Regions from separate parts of the Streptomyces sp. NBC_00209 genome, predicted to be linked through region 3. Evidence: riboswitches for the same ligand, from Rfam matches in the RefSeq annotation. Region 3 holds a riboswitch; each other region holds the start of a gene.
What was found. A riboswitch is a leader RNA that binds a small molecule or an ion and turns the genes downstream of it on or off. The one in region 3 is predicted to bind thiamine pyrophosphate.
Positions count from the first base shown of each region.

Region 1: linked by a shared signal. The riboswitch ahead of OG867_RS06960 (thiamine ABC transporter substrate binding subunit) and the one ahead of thiC (phosphomethylpyrimidine synthase ThiC) in region 3 are both predicted to bind thiamine pyrophosphate.
Region 2: linked by a shared signal. The riboswitch ahead of OG867_RS01320 (purine-cytosine permease family protein) and the one ahead of thiC (phosphomethylpyrimidine synthase ThiC) in region 3 are both predicted to bind thiamine pyrophosphate.

Region 1 covers NZ_CP108121.1:1,619,181-1,626,398, reverse strand. The annotation lists gene frr (ribosome recycling factor) at 47-604, shown strand; gene OG867_RS06975 (phosphatidate cytidylyltransferase) at 604-1,701, shown strand; gene OG867_RS06970 (hypothetical protein) at 1,767-2,294, opposite strand; gene rlmN (23S rRNA (adenine(2503)-C(2))-methyltransferase RlmN) at 2,413-3,519, shown strand; TPP riboswitch at 3,590-3,706, shown strand; gene OG867_RS06960 (thiamine ABC transporter substrate binding subunit) at 3,792-4,895, shown strand; gene OG867_RS06955 (ABC transporter permease) at 4,982-6,586, shown strand; gene OG867_RS06950 (ABC transporter ATP-binding protein) at 6,590-7,218, shown strand, end outside.
Region 2 covers NZ_CP108121.1:272,947-280,164, reverse strand. The annotation lists gene OG867_RS01335 (ABC transporter permease) at 1-721, opposite strand, end outside; gene OG867_RS01330 (ABC transporter permease) at 723-1,481, opposite strand; gene OG867_RS01325 (alpha/beta hydrolase family protein) at 2,498-3,754, shown strand; gene OG867_RS01320 (purine-cytosine permease family protein) at 3,992-5,386, opposite strand; TPP riboswitch at 5,377-5,470, opposite strand; gene OG867_RS01315 (FBP domain-containing protein) at 5,514-6,008, opposite strand; gene OG867_RS01310 (NUDIX hydrolase) at 6,059-6,565, opposite strand; gene OG867_RS01305 (hypothetical protein) at 6,636-7,218, opposite strand, start outside.
Region 3 covers NZ_CP108121.1:3,465,752-3,472,969, forward strand. The annotation lists gene OG867_RS15610 (metallophosphoesterase) at 158-1,216, shown strand; gene OG867_RS15615 (hypothetical protein) at 1,399-2,208, shown strand; gene thiC (phosphomethylpyrimidine synthase ThiC) at 2,265-4,058, opposite strand; TPP riboswitch at 4,051-4,184, opposite strand; gene OG867_RS15625 (YibE/F family protein) at 4,255-5,583, shown strand; gene OG867_RS15630 (SsgA family sporulation/cell division regulator) at 5,663-6,100, opposite strand; gene OG867_RS15635 (IclR family transcriptional regulator) at 6,202-6,972, opposite strand; gene OG867_RS15640 (DUF5326 family protein) at 7,212-7,218, opposite strand, start outside.

The DNA of each region.
Region 1 (7,218 bases), 1.8 Mb from region 3:
CCGCCGGGCCCCCGCCGGGCCCGTTCAAGACACGCAGGAGCACGTGGTGATCGAAGAAACCCTCCTCGAGGCCGAGGAGAAGATGGAGAAGGCCGTCGTCGTCGCGAAAGAGGACTTCGCCGCGATCCGCACCGGCCGTGCGCACCCGGCGATGTTCAACAAGATCGTCGCCGACTACTACGGTGCGCCGACCCCGATCAACCAGCTGGCCTCGTTCTCGGTGCCCGAGCCCCGTATGGCCGTCGTGACGCCGTTCGACAAGACCGCGCTGCGCAACATCGAGCAGGCCATCCGCGACTCGGACCTCGGCGTCAACCCGAGCAACGACGGCAATATCATCCGGGTCAACTTCCCCGAGCTGACCGAGGAGCGCCGCCGCGACTACATCAAGGTCGCGAAGGCCAAGGCCGAGGACTCCAAGATCTCGATCCGGGCCGTCCGCCGCAAGGCCAAGGAAGCGCTCGACAAGCTGGTCAAGGACAAGGAGTCCGGCGAGGACGAGGTGCGCCGCGCAGAGAAGGAGCTCGACGACACCACCGCGAAGTACGTCGCGCAGGTGGACGAGCTGCTGAAGCACAAGGAAGCCGAGCTGCTCGAAGTCTGATGAACGACTCTTCCTGGGGCGCTCCGCAGGGCGCCGGTCACCGGGTCACGCCGGAGATGCAGGGTGCTGCGGCGGGTCCTGCCTACGATGTGCACGACGCCCAGCAGACTCGGCCCATGCCCATCGTGCCGGACGTTCCCGACGCAGGTAGAGACGCTGAAGACCGTGATCACCGGGAACAGAGGGCCGGACGCCTGAGCGGCGGCCCTCTGTTCCGCGACGAGAAGCCGCAGGAGCCCATGCCGACCGCGCCGCCGCCCCCGCCCCCGCCTCCGCAGAAGAAGCGCGCGGGCCGGGACCTGGGAGCCGCCATAGGGGTCGGTCTGGGGCTCGGCGCCCTGGTCGTCGTCTCGCTCTTCTTCGTCAAGGCCGTCTTCGTCGGCGTCATCGTGCTCGCCGTCGTGGTCGGCCTCTGGGAGCTCACCTCCCGGCTGGAGGAGCGCAAGGGCATCAAGGCGCCCCTCGTGCCGCTCGCCGTCGGCGGCGCCGCCATGGTGATCGCCGGATACGCGCGCGAGGCCGAGGGCGCCTGGATCGCCATGGCCCTGACCGCCCTGGCGGTGCTCGTGTGGCGGATGGCGCAGCCGCCCGAGGACTACCTCAGGGACGTCACGGCGGGCATCTTCGCCGCGTTCTACGTGCCCTTCCTGGCCACCTTCGTCGCCATGCTCCTGAAAGCCGACGACGGCCCGCAGCGGGTGCTGACCTTCCTGCTGCTGACCGTGGTCAGCGACACGGGGGCGTACGCGGTCGGCTGGCGGTTCGGCAAGCACAAGCTGGCTCCGCGCATCAGCCCCGGCAAGACCCGCGAGGGCCTGTTCGGAGCGGTCACCTTCGCCATGGTGGCCGGTGCGCTGTGCATGCAGTTCCTGATCGATGACGGTTCCTGGTGGCAGGGGCTGCTGCTGGGCCTCGCGGTCGCGGCCAGCGCCACCCTGGGCGACCTGGGCGAGTCCATGATCAAGCGGGACCTCGGGATCAAGGACATGGGCACGCTGCTGCCCGGCCACGGCGGGATCATGGACCGGCTGGACTCCCTGCTGCCGACCGCCCCGGTGGTCTGGCTGCTGCTCGTGCTGTTCGTCGGCTCCGGCTGAGACCGGCGTCCGCACATGGCTGAGGGGCCACCGCTCGCGAGCGGTGGCCCCTCAGCCATGTGGCGTCAGCCCTGTTCGCGCAGCGCCACCCGCATGTCGCGGTAGAGGGCCACCGCCCGGCGGCGCATCCACAGGATCCAGGCACAGAACACCGCCACGAAGGCGGCGAAGAGCAGGGCGTACCCGAGGGAGCCACGGGTGGCGCCCAGGACGAGCAGACCGATGGCGACCAGGCCCATGGCGCCCAGCCAGTACGGCAGCCACCGCTTGCCCCGCTCGATCCGGCCCAGCTGGTCGTCGACGAGTCGCCGCAGCACGGCCCGCTCCTGCGGGTCGCGCGGCACCTCGTGGTGGCGGATCTTCCGCAGGAGCCCGGCGACGGCGCTCGGGGAGGCGCCCGTGACCCGGCTCGTCCGCCTCCGCTGGAGGACCAGGGCCACCATCACGACGACGGTGTAGACGGCGCCCTGGACCAGCCACATGGCCGGATGCTCGTCGTGGCGTAACAGTGCGTTCAGACCCACGCCGAGTCCGAAGACCACCACGCCCTGCCCGATCAGGCTGTCGTTGAACCAGTGTTTGACGGTGTGCACGGCACCTACCTCCTGCGCGGCGGCTACGAACTCCCTGTGGTGTTCCGGTTACCCCGTGAGCCGTCCCTCACCGCGACGCACCGGGGTACCTCCGCGCGTCTGCGACACTGGAGGAACCATGCCTAAGCCCGGAGAACTCACTTTCGTCGCGCCCCGCGGAGCCAAGAAGCCGCCGCGGCACCTCGCCGACCTCACGCCCGCCGAGCGCAGGGAGGCCGTCGCCGCGGTCGGCGAGAAGCCGTTCCGCGCCCAGCAGCTCTCGCAGCACTACTTCGCGCGGTACGCGCACGACCCGGCCGAGTGGACCAACATCCCGGCCGGATCGCGGGACAAGCTCGCCGAGGCGATGTTCCCCGACCTGATGTCCGTCGTCCGGCACGTCAGCTGCGACGACGACACCACCCGTAAGACCCTCTGGAAGCTGCACGACGGGACGCTGGTCGAGTCCGTCCTGATGCGCTACCCGGAGCGGGTCACGATGTGCATCTCCTCGCAGGCCGGCTGCGGGATGAACTGCCCGTTCTGCGCGACCGGGCAGGCCGGTCTCGACCGGAACCTCTCCACCGCGGAGATCGTCCACCAGATCGTGGACGGCATGCGGGCCCTGCGCGACGGTGAGGTCCCCGGCGGCCCCGCCCGGCTGTCCAACATCGTGTTCATGGGCATGGGCGAGCCGCTGGCCAACTACAACCGCGTCGTCGGCGCGATCCGCCGGCTGACCGACCCGGAGCCCGACGGCCTCGGCCTCTCGCAGCGCGGGATCACCGTGTCCACCGTCGGCCTGGTGCCCGCGATGCTGCGGTTCGCCGACGAGGGGTTCAAGTGCCGCCTCGCGGTCTCGCTGCACGCCCCGGACGACGAGCTGCGCGACACCCTCGTGCCGGTGAACACCCGGTGGAAGGTGCGCGAGGTGCTGGACGCCGCGTGGGAGTACGCGGAGAAGTCGGGCCGCCGCATCTCCATCGAGTACGCCCTGATCCGCGACATCAACGACCAGGCGTGGCGCGGAGACCTGCTGGGCCGCCTCCTCAAGGGCAAGCGGGTCCACGTCAACCTCATCCCGCTCAACCCGACGCCCGGCTCCAAGTGGACCGCCTCGCGGCCCGAGGACGAGCGGGCGTTCGTGGAGGCCATCGCGAACCACGGCGTGCCGGTCACCGTCCGGGACACCCGGGGCCAGGAGATCGACGGCGCCTGCGGGCAGCTGGCGGCCTCCGAGCGCTGAGGCGGGCGACCGTCGGTGCCCGGGGTCACGGCCGAAAACGGCCGTGTAGCCTGGGGCCGAAATCAACTGCATATTCCGACAGGGGAGCGCCACAGCGCTGAGAGTGCGGCACCAAGGACAGGTTGGCCGCAGACCCTCTGAACCTCGCCCGGGTCATTCCGGGTAGGAAGTTCGGACCATACTCAAGCTGTTGCGCCCTGCCCGCTTCCGGCTCCGCGCCGGTGTGCGGGCAGGGCCGCGTCTCTTCCTGGTCACTCCAGGAGGAATCACACATGAGCACCACCCAGAAGGCCGCGGTGGCGGCCGTCGCCGCCGCGCTCGGCGTCACCGCGCTGGCCGGCTGCGGAAGTTCCGACGACTCGGCGTCCGGTTCCGGTTCGACCAAGGGCTCCGGTTCCAAGACCGTCACCCTGGTCAGCCACGACTCCTTCAACGCCTCCAAGGACGTGCTGAAGGAGTTCACCCGGGAGACCGGCTACACCGTCAAGGTCCTCAAGAGCGGGGACGCGGGCGCCGCCCTGAACCAGGAGATCCTGACCAAGGGTTCCCCGCGCGGCGACGTGTTCTTCGGCGTCGACAACACCCTGCTCTCGCGCGCCCTCGACAACGGCCTGTTCACGCCGTACGAGGCCAAGGGCCTGGACCGGGTCCCGGCCGATGTCCAGCTGGACGCGGACAAGCACCGGGTCACCCCGGTCGACACCGGCGACATCTGCGTCAACTACGACAAGAAGTACTTCGCCGACAAGAAGCTCGCGCCGCCGAAGACCTTCGCCGACCTGGCGAAGCCCGCGTACAAGGACCTGCTCGTCACCGAGAACGCCGCGACCTCCTCGCCCGGCCTCGGCTTCCTCCTCGGCACCGTCGGCACCTTCGGCGAGGACGGCTACCAGGACTACTGGAAGAAGCTGAAGGACAACGGCGTCAAGGTCGTGGACGGCTGGGAGCAGGCGTACAACGAGGAGTTCTCCGGCTCGGCCGGCGGCAGGAAGGCCAAGGCCGACCGCCCGCTCGTCGTCAGCTACGCCTCCAGCCCGCCCGTCGAGGTGCTGTACGCGGACCCGCGGCCGAAGACCGCGCCGACCGGGGTCGCCACCGGGACGTGCTTCCGCCAGATCGAGTTCGCGGGTCTGCTGGACGGCGCGAAGAACGAGGCGGGCGGCAAGGCCCTGCTGGACTTCCTGATCGGGAAGAAGTTCCAGGAGGACATGCCGCTCACCATGTTCGTCAGCCCGGTCGCGAAGGACGCGAAGGTGCCCGGGCTCTTCACCGAGTTCGGTGCCACCGCGGAGAAGCCGGCGACCGTCGCCCCGGACGCCATCGCCAAGAACCGTGAGCAGTGGGTCCAGTCATGGTCCTCGCTCGTAGTGAAGTAGCGAAGACTCCCGTACGCGGACCGGGCGCGCGCGGGAGGTCGGCACGCGCCCGGGCCCGGCGCGGGACCGCGGTGCGGCTCGGCCTGATGGCCGTGCCCGTCGCGTTCTTCGCCGTGTTCTTCGCCTACCCGGTCGCCGCGATCGTGGGCCGGGGGCTCAAGGCGGACGGCGTCTGGCAGTTCGGCCGGTTCGGCGAGGTGCTGACCCGGCCGGAGATCCGGGACGTCCTGTGGTTCACGCTGTGGCAGGCGCTCGCCTCGACCGCGCTGACCCTGCTGATCGCGCTGCCCGGCGCGTATGTCTTCGCCCGGTTCGACTTCCCCGGCAAGCAGGTGCTGCGGGCCGTGGTCACGGTGCCGTTCGTGCTGCCGACCGTCGTCGTGGGCACCGCGTTCCTCGCGCTGCTCGGACGCGGTGGGCTGCTGGACGAGCTGTGGGGCGTACGGCTCGACACCACGGTGTGGGCGATCCTGCTGGCGCACGTCTTCTTCAACTACGCGGTCGTCGTGCGGACCGTCGGCGGGCTCTGGGCGCAGCTCGACCCGCGCCAGGAGGAGGCCGCCCGGGTGCTGGGGGCGAGCCGGTTCACCGCGTGGCGGCGCGTCACGCTGCCCGCGCTCGCCCCAGCCGTGGCCGCCGCCGCGCTGATGGTCTTCCTCTTCACCTTCACCTCCTTCGGGGTCGTACAGATCCTCGGAGGTCCCGGCTTCTCCACGCTGGAGGTGGAGATCTACCGGCAGACCGCGCAGCTGCTCGCCCTGCCCACGGCCGCCGTGCTGACGCTCGTGCAGTTCGCCGCCGTCGGCGCGATCCTCGCCGTGCACGCCTGGACCGTACGCCGCAGGGAGCGCGCGCTGAAGCTGGTCGACCCGGCCATGACCGCGCGCAAGCCGCAGGGGGCCGGGCAGTGGACGCTGCTCGCCGGGGTCCTGCTGAGCGTGCTGGTGCTGGTCCTGCTGCCGCTCGCGGTGCTGGTGGAACGCTCGCTGGGCGGCTCCGGGTTCGCCTACTACCGCGCGCTGACCTCGGCGGACGCCAACAGCGGTACGTTCCTGGTGGCGCCGGTCGAGGCCATCGGGAACTCCCTGCGCTACGCCCTCGTCGCGACCCTGATCGCCCTTGTCGTCGGGGGGCTCGCAGCCGCCGCGCTCACCCGGCGGGCGGGCCGGCTGGTCCGGGGCTTCGACGCGCTGCTGATGCTGCCGCTCGGGGTCTCCGCGGTCACCGTCGGCTTCGGCTTCCTGATCACCCTGGACAAGCCGCCGCTGGACCTCCGTACCTCCTGGATTTTGGTGCCGCTCGCCCAGGCGCTGGTCGGGGTGCCCTTCGTCGTACGGACCATGCTGCCGGTGCTCCGAGCTGTGGACGCGCGGCTGCGCGAGGCGGCGGCGGTGCTCGGGGCCTCGCCGCTGCGGGCCTGGCGCGAGGTGGACTTCCCGCTCGTACGGCGGGCGCTGCTGGTCGCCGCCGGGTTCGCGTTCGCCGTGTCGCTGGGGGAGTTCGGCGCGACCGTGTTCATCGCGCGGCCCGACAACCCGACGCTGCCGGTGGCCGTGGCGCGGCTGCTCGGCCGGTCCGGGGACCTCAACTACGGCCAGGCCATGGCCCTCAGCACCGTCCTGATGCTCGTGTGCGCGGTGTCGCTGCTGCTGCTCGAACGCATCCGCACCGACCGATCCGGGGAGTTCTGAAAGATGCTGACGCTCGAATCGGCCACCGTCCGCTTCGGTGACCGGGCCGCGCTCGACGGGGTCGATCTGGAGGTCGCCGACCACGAGACCGTCTGCGTCCTCGGGCCGAGCGGCAGCGGCAAGTCCACCCTGCTGCGCCTGGTCGCCGGGCTCCAGGAGCCGGACGGCGGCCGGGTCCTGCTCGACGGCACCGACCAGGACGGCATCCCGGTCCACCGGCGCGGCCTCGGCCTGATGTTCCAGGACCACCAGCTCTTCCCGCACCGGGACGTCGGCGCCAACGTCGCCTTCGGCCTGCGGATGCACGGGGCCGGACGGGGCGAACAGGACCGCCGCGTCGCCGAACTCCTCGACCTCGTGGGCCTCCCCGGCGCCGAACGCCGCGCCGTCGCCGCGCTCTCCGGCGGCGAGCAGCAGCGCGTCGCCCTGGCCCGGGCCCTCGCCCCCAGCCCCAGGCTGCTGATGCTCGACGAGCCCCTGGGCCAGCTGGACCGCAGCCTGCGCGAACGGCTCGTCGTGGAGCTGCGCGCCCTCTTCGGCCGCCTCGGCACCACCGTGCTCGCCGTCACCCACGACCAGGGCGAGGCGTTCGCGCTGGCCGACCGGGTCGTCGTGATGCGCGAGGGCCGCGT
Region 2 (7,218 bases), 3.2 Mb from region 3:
TCGAGGCGACACCGAGGGTGAACGTCACGATCAGCAGGGACCCGATGTTGGGCACCAGGTGGCGGACGATGGTCCGGAAGGCGCTGACGCCCATGAAACGGGCCGCCATCACATACTCGCGCTCCCGCAGGGACGTGGCCAGGGACCAGATCACCCGGGCGGTCAGCATCCAGCCGAAGAGCGTGAGGACCACGACCAGGATCTTCCACTCACCGCGGTAGTGCGTACCGACCAGCGCGATGATGAGGAAGGAGGGCAGGACGAGCAGGAAGTGCACGAAGCCGAGCATCGCCCGCTCGACCTTGCCGCCGAAGTAGGCGGCGGTGGTGCCGAACAGACCGGCGATGACGGTCGTCATGAGCGACACCGCCACGGCGATGATCAGCGACCTGCCGAGGCCGTGCACGAGCTGGGCGTAGACGTCGTTGCCCGCGCTGTTGGTGCCCAGAAGGTGGCCGTCGACGCCGGGGGCCACGGAGAGAGCGGCGAAGTCCGCCTCCTCGTAGTTCCAGTGGGTCAGATACCGGCCGAACACGGAGAAGAGCACCAGCAGGACGAACAGGATGAGTCCGCCGAGCGCGGGCTTGTTGCGCGCGAAGCGGCGCACGTAGAGCCTGGTCGGGGAGAGGCGCTTGCCGCCGGTCGCCCCGGGCTCCAGCACTTCGGCGATCTCCGGGGCCTCTTCGGGGGCGGTTCCGGCGCCGGGCATGTTGATGGCCACGTCAGCTCACCCTGATCCTGGGGTCGAGGGCCACGACGACGAGGTCGGCCAGGATCGCGCCGATGGCCGTCATGAGGGCGCCGAAGGCCGCGACGGCGACGGCGCCGTGTACATCGTTCGTGCTGATGGTCTTGGCGAAGTACTCACCCATGCCGTGCCATGCGAAGACCGTTTCCGTGATCACCGCGCCGGTGAAAAGGGCGGGCATCGCGAAGGCGACCTGGGTGGCGACGGGAATGATCGAAGTCCGCAGCCCGTGCCGGTAGATGGCCTGTTTCCGGGTCAACCCCTTGGACCGTGCGGTGCGCACATAGTCGGAGTTGATGTTGTCCAGCAGGAGTGAGCGCTGCAACAGGTGGTATCCGGCGTACGAGATGAACGTCAGTGAAATCGTGGGAAGGATCGCGTGCACCACTCTTGATCCCAGGACCGGCCAGAACCCGGCGACTTCGGGGCTCTGCGCTCCGGCGACGGGCAGCAGCGTGTGACCGAGGGACTGGTTGAGCCAGATGGCCGCGAGCACCACGCCGAGCGAGGCCACGGCGGAGGGGGTGTTGAAGGAGATCACGGAGATGCCCTGCCACACCCGGTCGCCGGCCTTGTACTGGCGCGAGGCGGTGTAGACGCCGAGTCCGACGCCGATGACGATGGACAGGATCGTCGAGGCGATGACCAGCTGGCCGCTGACGAAGATCCGGTAGGCGACCTGGTCGTTGACACTGCCCCCGGTCGGCGACTGACCCCAGTCGAAATGGGTCACGATCCCGGAAATCCAGTCCCACCACCGATCCAGGATCGGTTTGTCTGGATTGAGATTGAATTGCGCCAGTGATCGGTTGATCTGGGCTGGAGTTCGAGGCGGTCGCAACGCGGTGTAGTTCGACGCAGGCTTAAGGAATGCATTAGCGAGGAAATACGTCAGGTTGGTTGCGACTGCGATCATCAAAAACCAGCCGACTGCTTTACGGGCGACATAACGCAGCACGGTGAGCCGGCCTTTCTTGAAAATGGGCCCGCAGATCCGGTGAGTGACTGGACGCTTGGCCGCGTTGACCGGGCACCGGGTTGCGAGCGCTCGGACAGGACGTGCGGACTCTCGTGGTCAAAAAATGATTGGTGCGAAGACGTTCCGATGAGGGAGTCTGCTGTGTGCTGACGGTGCCGCACGGGTACGTGGAGTGGCAGCGAGCGGTGCGCCGGGCATGGAGCGACAACCTTGCGTCGGAATGAGACGAATCGTGGCGGCTGCCCGATTCGACAGCGCCTGTGCAGACGATTCCAACTGTCTGTGGGTGCGTCAAGGCGGGTCAGGTCGCGATCCGGTTAAGCCGAAAGCGCATATCGGTCATTTGTCGCGAAAATTTTCAACGTCGTGGTGGACGCGAGGAGACCGGCAACTCTGCATGCCATCAAACGGTGTAAAGGCCACTCACCTGACCAAGTGGGCTCTTCGGGACCTGTCGGTGGGTGTCGAACCAGGTTTCTTTGCCGAGAGTTGGGGTCCGCGGGCCAAGCTTCCCCTCCGGGCTGCGGCGCGCCGCCCGCGGTCGCCGCCGACTGTGCGCTGACCCACCGTTACCACCCTTCGTCCTTCCTGGAAGCCCGTGGCCGCGGGCCCGTTTCTCCACGCGCCGCGTCGGCCCGCGTCAGGGTCTTGCGGAGCGCGGAGGAAGTAATGAATCATCATTCAGAGCTTCGCCCCGGGCCGGTGCGTCGAGCAGGCGTGCTGTGCGGGACCGGCGACAGCGTTTCCCAGGAGAGAGGCCGGAAAACCACATGGCTGAGCGACGCATGTACTCAGGGACCGCCAGGTCGATCGCGGCCGGCTGCGCGTCCGGCGTCCTCGCGGCGTTGCTTGCCGCGACACCGTCCGCGGCGGCGGGCCACGGGGGCGGGGTTCCCGAGGGGCCGCGCGGTGAGGGCTTCTCCCATGCGTCCCGTGCCCTGGTGGAGCACGGGCGGCACGGCACGCTGATCCGGGCGCAGCGGCTGACCGGGGTCGCGGCCTTCGCGGGGGCCGACAACTGGCGGGTGCTGTACCGCTCGGTGACCCCGCAGGGCAAGGCGGTGGCCGTCTCGGGCACGGTCGCGATCCCGCACGGGCGGCCCCCGGCCGGTGGCCGGCCGGTGCTTTCCTGGCTGCACGGTACGACGGGGGTGGCGGACGCCTGCGCTCCGTCGCGGGACACCGCGAACGGCCCGGCGCACGACTACCTCCAGGCGATGCAGGACACCGTGGCCCCCTGGGTGGCGCGGGGGTACGCGGTGACCCGGACCGATTACCAGGGCCTGGGGACGGACGGCACGCACAGCTACCTCGTGGGCGAGGCGGAGGCGCGGGCGGCCGCTGACCTGACCCGTGCCGCGCACCAGCTCTCCGGGCACCTCAGCGACGAGTGGGTGGCGTACGGCCACTCGGAGGGCGGGCACGCGGCCGTCTTCGCCGCCGACCTCGCCAACCGCTGGACGCCGGAACTGCGGCTGCTCGGGGCGGCCGCACTGGCGCCGGGTTCGCAGCTCAGCGCGGCCGTGCCGGCGCTGCGCGAGCAGCCGCTCGCCGGGGTGAGCGACTTCTTCCCGCTGATCGTCCGTGGCGCGCAGACCGTACGCTCCATGCCCGACCAGGACATCTTCACGCCGAAGGCCCTGGCGGTGGCCGGTGACGCGGACCGTAGGTGCAGCGCCCAGCTCCGCGCTCCGGACTCCTGGGGCTCGTTGAAGAGCGACGAGATCTTCCGCAAGGGCGCCGATCTCACCGCCCTCGACCAGGTGCTCGCCGACAACGAGCCGGGTCTGCTGTCCCCGCGCGTCCCCGTGCTGCTCGCCCAGGGCGGCAAGGACGCGGTCATCCAGCCCGCCTGGACCGCCGCCCTGGACAAGCAGCTGCGGGCGAACGGCGTCCACGTCACCTCGTACACCTACCCCGAAGCCGACCACCGCGGCGTCCTGTCGGCGTCCCTGCCCGACGTCACCCGCTGGATCGACCACCTCTTCGGACGGCCGGGGAAGGGCCACCCGCGCACGCGGCCGTAACCCCCCGCACCGACCCCAACAACCCCTGGAGCGGCGGAAACGTGGCATCGCGTGCACAGATTCCTGGCCCCCCGCGCAGAACTTCGCGGGGGGCCGGAACGGCTCGCCGGCCGGTGTGACAGGCAGGCCCGATTCCGCGCCGCGCCACGCGGTTCAGAGGCCGCGGAGCTGTCACCTACCCGGTCGATGGTGTCCCTCGCGCCGCGTCGGTCCGGGGGAGGAGACGACGCGTGGCGGTCAAGCAGTTGGCGGCCGTGGCCGGCGCATCCGCAGCGGGGCGTACACCGCGAGCGCCACGAGGAACGCCACCCCGTACGCCAGGTCCGCCCCGTGCAACGCCTCGGCCACCGGCCCCACGTACAGCCCGGTGCTCATGAACGGCACCGCCGCCGCGAAGGCCACGGCGAACGCGGCGAGCGCCGGCCACCACGGGCGCGGCCGGGCGTGCTCGGCCGCGAGGTCGACGGGGGCGCCCCGCCGGGCCCGGGCGCGGACCAGCCAGTCCACGGACACGATCGCCACGAAGCCGGGGATCCAGTAGCCGACGAGCAGCAGCACGTTCTGGAAGCGGGCGGTCGTGTCCGCCGCGTGCATCCACAGCACCAGCGGGAACCCCAGGGCGGCGGCGAGCGCCGCGGCCACCGGACGCGGCAGCCGTACCCCCATGGTCTGCAACGCGAGCGAACCGCTGTAGTCGTTCATCGCGTTGCTGCACAGTGCGGCCAGCGCCACCGCGAGCAGCCCGAACGCCCCGAGCGCGCCCCCGCCGAGCAGCGAGTCGATGCCGCGCGCGGTCTGGTCCGTGAAGACCGACGCACCCCACAGCCCGATCGTCTGGACCGCCACGAAGGAGGCGCTGATCCCGCCCAGCGTGCACCAGAACATGCGCGGCCGGGACGTCTCGCGCGGCAGGTAGCGGCTGAAGTCGCTCGCGTACGGCGCCCAGGACAGCGCCAGGCTCAGGGCGATGGTGCAGGTCAGGACGAACGCCCCGGCCCGGTCCGCGCCGTGCACGGCCGGAGCGGTCACCGGGTCCACCCCGTTCAGGAGCTTCGCGGCGAGCACGGCGAAGGCGGCGGCCAGGGCGAACGTCATCACGGTCTGGAGCCGGTGGATCACCTCGTAACCCAGCACCCCGAGCGCACCCTGCGCGGCCATCATGACCAGCACCCCCAGCCAGAACGGCCAGCCGCACAGCTGTGCCAGCGCGTCCCCGCCGAACAGACCGATCAGGGCGTCCCAGGCGATGGACGACAGCCATTGCAGGGCGCCCGGCAGCACGACGCCCGGTCCGAACGCCAGCCGGGCGAGCGGCAGTTGCCCGGACCCGGTGCGGCTGCCCCAGGTGCCCAGATACGCGGTCGGCGCGGCGCCGACGAGGGTGCCGAGCACGACGGCGGTGAGCGCGGTCGCGAAGTCCAGGCCGAGCGCGATGCCGACGGTGCCGGTGAAGACGCCGGTCATGGTCAGGTTGGGCGCGAACCAGACGGTGAACAGCCGGCCCGCCCGGCCGTAGCGGCGGTCCTCGGGGACCGGGGCTATCCCGTTCGCCTCGATGCGCAGATCGCCGGGGGCGGTGGGCATCCGCCCGCCGAAAGCGGCGCGCTCGTCCTGGGCATACGGCAACGACATGAAGACATCCCTCCGCCAGTGCTAACTGGTTCAGGTTCGACGGGTGTGATCTCAGCCCCGTGCGGGGCACCCCGTGTCCGGTGTGGCGGCCAGAATAGCGCCGGCCCGCCCGATGTCGTCGCGAGGGTCAGCTGAAGAGCTTCTTCACGAACGCGTGGAGATTGCCGACCGTGCGCGCGATCTGCTCCTCCGTGGTCAGGCTCTCCTTGAAGCGGGCCCCGGAGTCCACCGTCTTCTTCCCGCGCACATACAGCGAGCAGGCCAGGTCGGTGCACATGTACAGGCCGACGGAATTGCCGTCACGCCCGGCGGGACCGGTCTTGCGGGCGGTCATCAGGGAGACCCCGCTGCCCGGGTGCGTGGTCAGGCAGAGCGAGCACATGCTCCGGTGCAGGAAGCCGCGCTGCTGCGACGGGAAGCGCAACGAGATCCCGGCGGGCCTGCCCTCGTGTTCGGTGACGATGTAGCTGCGTCCCGGCGCGGACAGGTTGCGCCAGCCGAGGAAGTCGAGGTCGTCCCACGGCAGTTCCTCGAAATCGCGGGGGAGCGGCAGGCGCTTGGCTTCCCCCTTGGAGCAATTCACGAACGATGAGCGGATGTCCTGCTCGGTCAGGGCCTTCATACCCACGAAGCTAACTCTGCCTATGGCCCCTAGGCAAACGATTAATTTGCTTAGGGGCTCACCTGGGGCTTCTCGGTCGCGAGGGGGAGCCGGTGAACGGGCTGATGCGGGATGCCGAGGTCCGGGCGCCAGGTCGCGAGGATCTGCGCCGACGGGTCGAAGAGCGGCGACGGGAGCGCGTCGAGCGGCGTCCACTCCCAGGTGCTGATCAGATGCGGCTCGGTCACCCGCGCCGCGCCGGTGTCCACGCGCACCAGGGCGGCCATCGTCACGCGGTTGATGCCGCCGAGGGCGTCGTGCAGCATCGCGAAGACGGTGACCCGGTCCTCGGGGACCGTCAGCCCGGTCTCCTCGCGCAGCTCCCGCACGGCGGCCGCCGCGACGGACTCCGGTACCGGGTCGACCTTGCCGCCGGGCAGCTCCCAGGTGCCGCTGTGGTGCCGGCCGAGCAGGATCCGGCCCTGCGCGTCCTGCACGATCACCCCGACCCCCAGCGCCGCCTGGGCCTTGGGCGGCCGGGTGTTACGGGAAGGGGCGAGGGGGTCCTCGGTGGCCATGCTGCTCCTCTGAAGGGGCGGGGCGGTGGGCGTTGAGGAGCTTACGGGGATGCCGTGTCCGCCGCCGCGCTCACACCGCCAGCCGCAGCGAGGTCTCGGAGACGCCGAGCCGTACGCTCTGCCCCCACGTCAGCTCCAGCGCGTCCGCCTCCATCCCGTCGCCGAACACCACCACCCGGTCCGACTCCACGGTCAGCCGCAGCCCCTGCCCGGGCCCCAGCTCGCCCGCGACGAACGAGGTGCCGGTCGACGGCGAGGGCCACGCCTCCCGGACGAACCAGAGCAGCCGGGGATCGGCGGGTCCGGGCAGCGGGAGGGGGCTGCGACGCTCCTGCCAGAGCGAGCGCAGCCAGCCGGTCGCCCCGGTGCCGGTGCCGACCAGGACGCCGGAGGACGCCTGCGGCTCGGCGGGGGAGTCCGCGGTGTCGGGCCCGAGCCGGTAACGGGCCGTCTGGTGGCCGGGCGGGCCCAGGTAGACCTCGTTCAGGGCGAGCAGCCGCTGCGTGTCGTCGGCCACCGCCTCCACCATCGTCAGCGCGTCGGCCCGCCCGGCCGGCACCACGGACGCCCGCATCAGCGCCGCCGCGTCGGCCGGCCGGTGGCGCACCAGGACGCCGGGGTTGCGGCCCGGATCGGTGTCGATGCCGATGACC
Region 3 (7,218 bases):
ATCGACCGACGAACCTGGCATGCGGAAGGATTCACCACCCCTGGTGCGTCCCAGAGCACGATCTGCATTCCTATGATGGGCGCACGACACCGCGGACCAACCCGACCAGCAGGGCCCGTCAGGTGTACGGCGGCGCGACGGTGGTGTGGAGGGGTCGATGACACAGGGGGCCGGTCAGGAACCCGCGGTGCGGACGGCGACGTTGCGCGACTTCCGCGTACCGCCCTATGCGCAGTCCCCCGCGCCACCCGCGTCGCCGCCCTCGGGGAACGCCTTCCCCGAGGGCGAAACGCCGGAGGGGTACACCCCGACGGCGCGCGACCTTCCCGTCATCAGCGTCGACCAACCCGCCCAGGTGCAGCCCGTGCCCGAACCGCGCCCCTCCGCCGACCCGGGCCTCGGCCCCCTGTACGTGGTCGGTGACGTCCACGGCTACCTGGACGAGCTGCTCGCCGCCCTCGCGGAACAGGGCCTGATCGACTCCGAAGGCCGCTGGGCGGCGGGCAACGCGCGCCTCTGGTTCCTCGGCGACTTCACGGACCGGGGCCCCGACGGCATCGGCGTCATCGACCTCGTCATGCGGCTCTCCGCCGAGGCCGCGGCCGCCGGCGGCTACTGCAAGGCCCTGATGGGCAACCACGAACTGCTGCTCATCGGCGCCAAGCGGTTCGGCGACACCCCGGTGAACTCCGGCGCGGGAACGGCCACCTTCCAGGCCGCCTGGCTGCTCAACGGTGGGCAGAAGACGGACATGGAGCGCCTTCAGGACGTCCACCTCCAGTGGATGTCCCGGCTCGACGCCGTCGTCGAGGAGGACGGGCACCTCCTGATGCACTCGGACACGACGGCGTACCTCGACTACGGCTCCACCATCGAGGACGTCAACGACACGGTCCACGCCATCCTCACGCGTAACGACGCCGACGAGTGCTGGGACCTGTTCCGCAAGCTCACCAAGCGGTTCGCCTTCCGCGACGACTCGGGCGCTCAGGCCGTCCAGGAGCTGATGGCGGCCTACGGCGGCCGGCGCGTCGTCCATGGTCACAGCCCCATCCCGTACCTGACCGGCGAGGTCGGCTCCGAGGACGGCGAGGACGGCGCCGGGCCGCAGGTCGACGGGCCGCATGTGTACGCGGACGGGCTCGCCATCGCCATGGACGGCGGGGTGACCATGGCCGGAAAGCTACTGGTCGTCCAACTCCCCCTGCATGACTGACGCCCCGCGGGGAAGACGCATCCCGAGCTGACCACGCCGAGTACTGGGGCTATTTCCGGAAACCCTCTGTCACCCCGTGCTGTGCGCGCTCTACCATCGGCCTATCAGTAGCAGGCTCTCCTCCGTTTCCGCCCAAACTGCCCGGACCCAGCGGGCACACAGGCCCGACGGAGCATCGGGGGATGCAGATGAACAGCGCTCCGCACCTGCTGACCGAGGACCGGCCCGAGTACGAACGGCTCCTCGACGACGCACTGCGTCACGCACACGAACGACCGGAACTGGCCGCCGTCGGTGAACGCCTCAGCGCCGCCCAGCTGCGCACCATGGCGCTGGCGGCCGTCGCCCTGATCACCGTCACGGCCGCCGCCGAGTACGAGCAGTACGTGAAGGCCCGTGACGAAGCACGCACCACCGACCGGGACACGGCTTCCGGCACGGCTTCGGACGGCCTCGGTCAGTCGGGCGCCGGCCTAGGAGCGGTCGTCACCGTTTTGGCGCCGATGCTGGCGGGTACGGCGGCGGCCATATTCCTGCTGGTCGGCTACCTCCTGAAGATGCTGGAGCCACCACCGGCCTTCGCCGGTCCCATGGTGGACGCGGGCTGGTTCTTCGCCGCCGTCACAGCCGCCGCCATCTTCGTCGCCGCCATCGGCCTGCTCATCGCAGCCCTGCGCAACGGCTCGACGTCCCTGCCGGCCCGGGAAGCCCGCGAGCAACTGCCCGACGACGTGGCCCTCGCCAAGGACGTCTGGCGGCAGGCGCTGCTGGAGCGGGGCATCGTGCCCTTCCTGCGCGACGCGCTCACCGAGCCCGCCGGTCCTGCGGTCCCGGCCCCGCACCGCCCCACGGGCCGCCTTCCCAAGATCGGCTACAGCAGGCCCGACTTCGCCGGGCCGGACGAGGGCCCGGCGGCGGCGCCCCGCCCCACGTACAGCAGCCCGGACTTCACCAGCCCCGACTTCGGCGGTCCCGAGCACGAACTGGACTGACCGCCACGGCCCCGGCGGAAGGCGCCGGAGCCGTGCGCGGCCGGTCCCGTGCCAGGTCAGTCGGACAACGGCAGATAGACCCGGTTCCCGCCCGCAGCGAACTCACGCGACTTGCCGAGCATCCCCTCGGCGATCTCCTCGGCCGTCGCCTCCGCGCCGTTCGCGCCGCCGAACTGCTCGGTGATGCTGTGGCTGATCTTCATCGAACAGAACTTCGGACCGCACATCGAGCAGAAGTGCGCCGTCTTCGCGGGCTCGGCCGGCAGCGTCTCGTCGTGGAACTCCCGCGCCGTGTCCGGGTCGAGCGCCAGGTTGAACTGGTCCTCCCAGCGGAATTCGAACCGGGCGTCCGACAGCGCGTCGTCCCATTCCTGCGCCCCCGGATGCCCCTTGGCCAGGTCGGCGGCATGGGCCGCGATCTTGTACGTGATGACCCCGGTCTTCACATCGTCCCGGTTCGGCAGCCCCAGGTGCTCCTTGGGCGTCACGTAACAGAGCATCGCCGTCCCCCACCAGGCGATCATCGCGGCGCCGATGCCCGAGGTGATGTGGTCGTACGCCGGCGCGATGTCGGTGGTCAGCGGGCCGAGCGTGTAGAACGGCGCCTCCTCGCAGATCTCCTGCTGAAGGTCGATGTTCTCCTTGATCTTGTGCATCGGGACGTGCCCCGGGCCCTCGATCATGGTCTGCACGCCGAAGCGCTTGGCGACCGCGTTCAGTTCGCCGAGCGTGCGCAGTTCAGCGAACTGGGCCTCGTCGTTGGCGTCCGCGATCGACCCGGGGCGCAGCCCGTCGCCCAGTGAGTACGTCACGTCGTACGCGGCGAGGATCTCGCAGAGCTCCTCGAAGTGCTCGTACAGGAACGACTCCTTGTGGTGCGCCAGGCACCACGCCGCCATGATCGAGCCGCCCCGGGAGACGATGCCCGTCTTGCGCCGGGCGGTCAGCGGCACGTACGGCAGGCGTACGCCGGCGTGCACCGTCATGTAGTCCACGCCCTGCTCGGCCTGCTCGACGACGGTGTCCTTGTAGATCTCCCAGGTCAGTTCCTCCGCCCGTCCGTCGACCTTCTCAAGGGCCTGGTAAAGGGGGACGGTTCCGATCGGCACGGGTGAATTGCGAAGAACCCACTCACGGGTGGTGTGGATGTTGCGGCCGGTGGAAAGGTCCATGACCGTGTCCGCGCCCCACCGGGTCGCCCACGTCATCTTGTCCACCTCCTCCTCGATGGAGGACGTCACCGCGGAGTTGCCGATGTTGGCATTGACCTTCACCAGGAACCGCTTTCCGATGATCATCGGCTCGGTCTCCGGGTGGTTGACGTTGACGGGCAGCACCGCGCGGCCGGCCGCGATCTCCTCGCGCACCACCTCCGCCGGCACGTTCTCGCGGACCGCGACGTACTCCATCTCCGGGGTGATCTCGCCCCTGCGGGCGTACGCGAGCTGGGTGACGGGGCGGCCGTCCCGGCTCCGCCGCGGGCGGCGCGGCCGACCGGGGAACACCGCGTCCAGATTGCGCAGCCCACCCCGCGGCGAGGTGTGCTTGAGCCCGTCGTCCTCCGGGCGGGCGGGGCGGCCCGCGTACTCCTCGGTGTCGCTGCGGGCGATGATCCAGTTCTCCCGGAGCGGTGCGAGGCCGCGCCGGACGTCGGTCTCGGCCGCGGGGTCGGTGTACGGCCCGGACGTGTCGTACAGCGTCATGTCCTTGCCGTTGGTCAGGCGCACCTGGCGGACCGGCACCCGGATGTCGGGGCGCGGCCCCTGGACGTATCCCTTGTGCCAGCCGATGGACTTCCCGGCCTCGTCGCCCTGATTGGAGGCAGGCGTGCGTGTGTCCGATGTGGTCATGAGACCTACTCCCTACGCCGGCATTACCCGGTAACAGGTTCGGCGGTCGGCGCAGCGTCTCCCGTACGGTCGTACGGCGGTCAGCGCCCTCTCAGCCCGGTGCTCCGAGCTCCCGCGTGTGCAAAGGTGCCACCACGCTAGCCCTCGGACGGGCGAGCTGAACAGAGGGCCCCGTCCTTCTTGCGATGATCGGCCGGTGACGCCCCCTCATCGCGACTCAGAACCGCAGGGCCATCAGCACGCGCACACGCACAGCCATGGCCCGGCCGCACCCGTCTCCACCCATCTGCGCAAGGTGATCGCCGCCGTGCTGATCCCCTTCGCGACCGCCGTACTCGTCGGTCTCGTGGTGCTCTGGCCGAATGGTGCGCCGGCGCACGAACGGACCGGCGTCGGTTTCGACCGGCAGACCCAGCAGGGAAAGGTGGTGAGCGTCGTCGAGGTCGACTGCAAGGACGTGAACGCCGCCCAGCTTCCCGTCAGCGGCGAGACCCAACCCCCCGAGGGCCGGTCGGCTTCCGGCGGACTCTGCGAGAAGGCCACCGTCGAGGTCACCACCGGCCCCGACTCGGGGCGCCGGTTCGTCGAAGTCGTGCAGCCGGACGCGCCGAGGCAACTGCGGGAGGGCCAGGGGGTGGTGGTGGCGTACGCCCCCGACGCGCCCCATGACCTCCAGTACTCCGTGACGGACGTGAACCGGAAGTTCCCGCTGATACTGCTGGCCGGGATCTTCGCCCTCGCGGTGGTGCTCGTGGGCAGGATGCGCGGGGTCATGGCCCTGGTGGCGCTCGCCCTGTCGTTCGCCGTACTGACCCTGTTCATCCTTCCGGCGATACTTCAGGGCTCGAATCCGCTGCTGGTGGCGGTCGTCGGGGCCGGAGCGATCATGCTGATCGCGCTCTACATCTGCCACGGGTTGACCGCCCGCACCTCCGTCGCCGTCATCGGCACCCTGATCTCACTGGTCCTGATCGGGCTGCTGGGCTCGCTCTTCATCGGCTGGGCGAGCCTGAGCGGGAACACCGACGACAACACCGGCCTCATCCACGGCCTGTATCCGCACATCGACATGAGCGGACTGCTGCTGGCCGGCGTCATCATCGGCTCCCTGGGAGTGCTTGACGACGTCACGGTCACCCAGACCTCGGCGGTCTGGGAGCTGCGCCAGGCGAACCCCACCATGAGTGCGAATCAGCTCTACCGGGCAGGGATCAGAATCGGCCGCGATCACATCGCCTCCGTGGTCAACACCCTGGTGCTCGCCTATGCGGGCGCCGCGCTGCCCCTCCTGCTGCTGTTCACGGTCGCGCAGAGCAGTGTGGGGACGGTCGCCAACAGCGAGCTGGTGGCGGAGGAGATCGTGCGCACCCTCGTGGGCTCGATCGGACTGGTCGCCTCCGTGCCGGTGACGACAGCGCTCGCGGCGCTGGTCGTCTCCGCGGACCGCACGGGGGTCGGCGCGGAAGCCGGGGCTTCGGCACCCGTGCGGAGCGGCAGGGGCCGGCGACGGCGGGCGAGGTCGTGACCTGAACACACAGCGTGATTCACCCGATCGGCAGGTGTCGTGTTCGAGTGCCAAGACGGCTCCCGGGCCGTGGACCGCTTCAGCCCGCGTTCTGCTCTTCGGCCAGAATGCGCCCCAGCGCCTCCTCCAAGTTGCCGTCGAAGTCACCCAGCGTGCACTCCTGCCCGAGCGGCACCAGCTTGTCCGTACGGTCGAGGAAGGCGACAAGAGGTGCCGTGCCCGCCCGGAAGAGCGCACGGTCGGCGCCCACCTGCAACCGGATGTGTACATCACACAGCCCCTCAGGCTCGGTCGGCGCGATGTGCACATCGCCGTCGCCACTGGGGCTGTTGAGGCCGTCGAGCAGCAGCTCACGGCCGAAGGCCCAGGTGACGGGGGCGTCGCCGGGCAGATGGAAGGTCATCCGGATCGCGTACGGATCGCACACTTCGTACCGGAGCTCCACCGGGATACGGAATGAGAGCTCCTCGGAGACGAGGAAGCTCATCATGACCTCAGCTTGAACCGACTCGCGCATCGTTCAACCCCGCAGTAGATGAATCTGGCCAGGAATGATCCCCCATGGCCCTATTGACGCCATCGTGGTGCACGCGATAGCAGATCACAAGGAGTGATTTTTCAGATACTGATAGAGAACACGAACGAACGCAAGAGGCTAGACACTTCACCGCGTAGTCGTTCGACTGCGGGCAGCAACCGATCCTCCTCGTGGAGGGGTACCGAAATGGCCATCGCTGCGGCGGTGAATCCGGCCGTGATCGGGATGGCGGCGCAGACGGTCCCGAGCGCGTACTCCTGCCGCTCGATGACCGGTTCCGTACGCTCCAGCGACCGCAGCCGGGTGAGGAACGCCGCACGGTCGCGCACCGAGTACCGGGTCAGCGGGCGCACCGGGTGCCGGTCCAGGTGGTCCTCACGGGCCTTCTCGTCCAGCCGGCTCAGCAGACACTGACCGATCGCGTGCGCGTGCCCGGTCTCGCGGAACGCCGCCCATTCGTCGACCGCCGGCCGCTCGGGGGTGTCCGCCACAGCGAGGAGCTCGATCTCGCCCTCGCGGTAGATGGCGCAGTACACCGGGGCTCCGACGACGTCCCGCCAGCGGCCCAGCGAACGGGCCATGATGCTGCGGCGGCTCTGAGCGGCGCGGTCGCCCATCAGCCGTTCGGCGGCGGCGCCGAAGCGGAAGACGCCGTTCTCCCGGCGCAGATACCCCTCGTGGGTCAGGGTCCGCAGCAGGTGGTAGGCGGTGGGAAGAGGAAGCCCCGCTTCCCTCGCGAGCTGTTTGGCCGGGGCCCCGTCGCGATGGGTACCCACAGCCTCCAGCAGCCTCAGCGCCCGCTGCACCGACCCGATGAGCGTCGGAACAGCCGTACTCGATGCCGTGGTCAACGGTCACCCCCAGGCGTGGTGACGGGCGGTCAGCCCGCCCGTGGGGGCCGCCCCCACAGGTCTGCCGCGGACCTGGGGTCCGGAGGCCGGATCCCGCACAAACCACTGGTCGGGGTGGTGACTTACGGTGTTTTCCCAGGTGGTGGCAGAGGAGAGTCACTGTATCGGCCGCCCTGTGACCGGGTGCCGATTCGCCTTTCCCTTAGCTCAGCTGGGCTAATCCCCCGTCGGACGTGCGGTCACCAG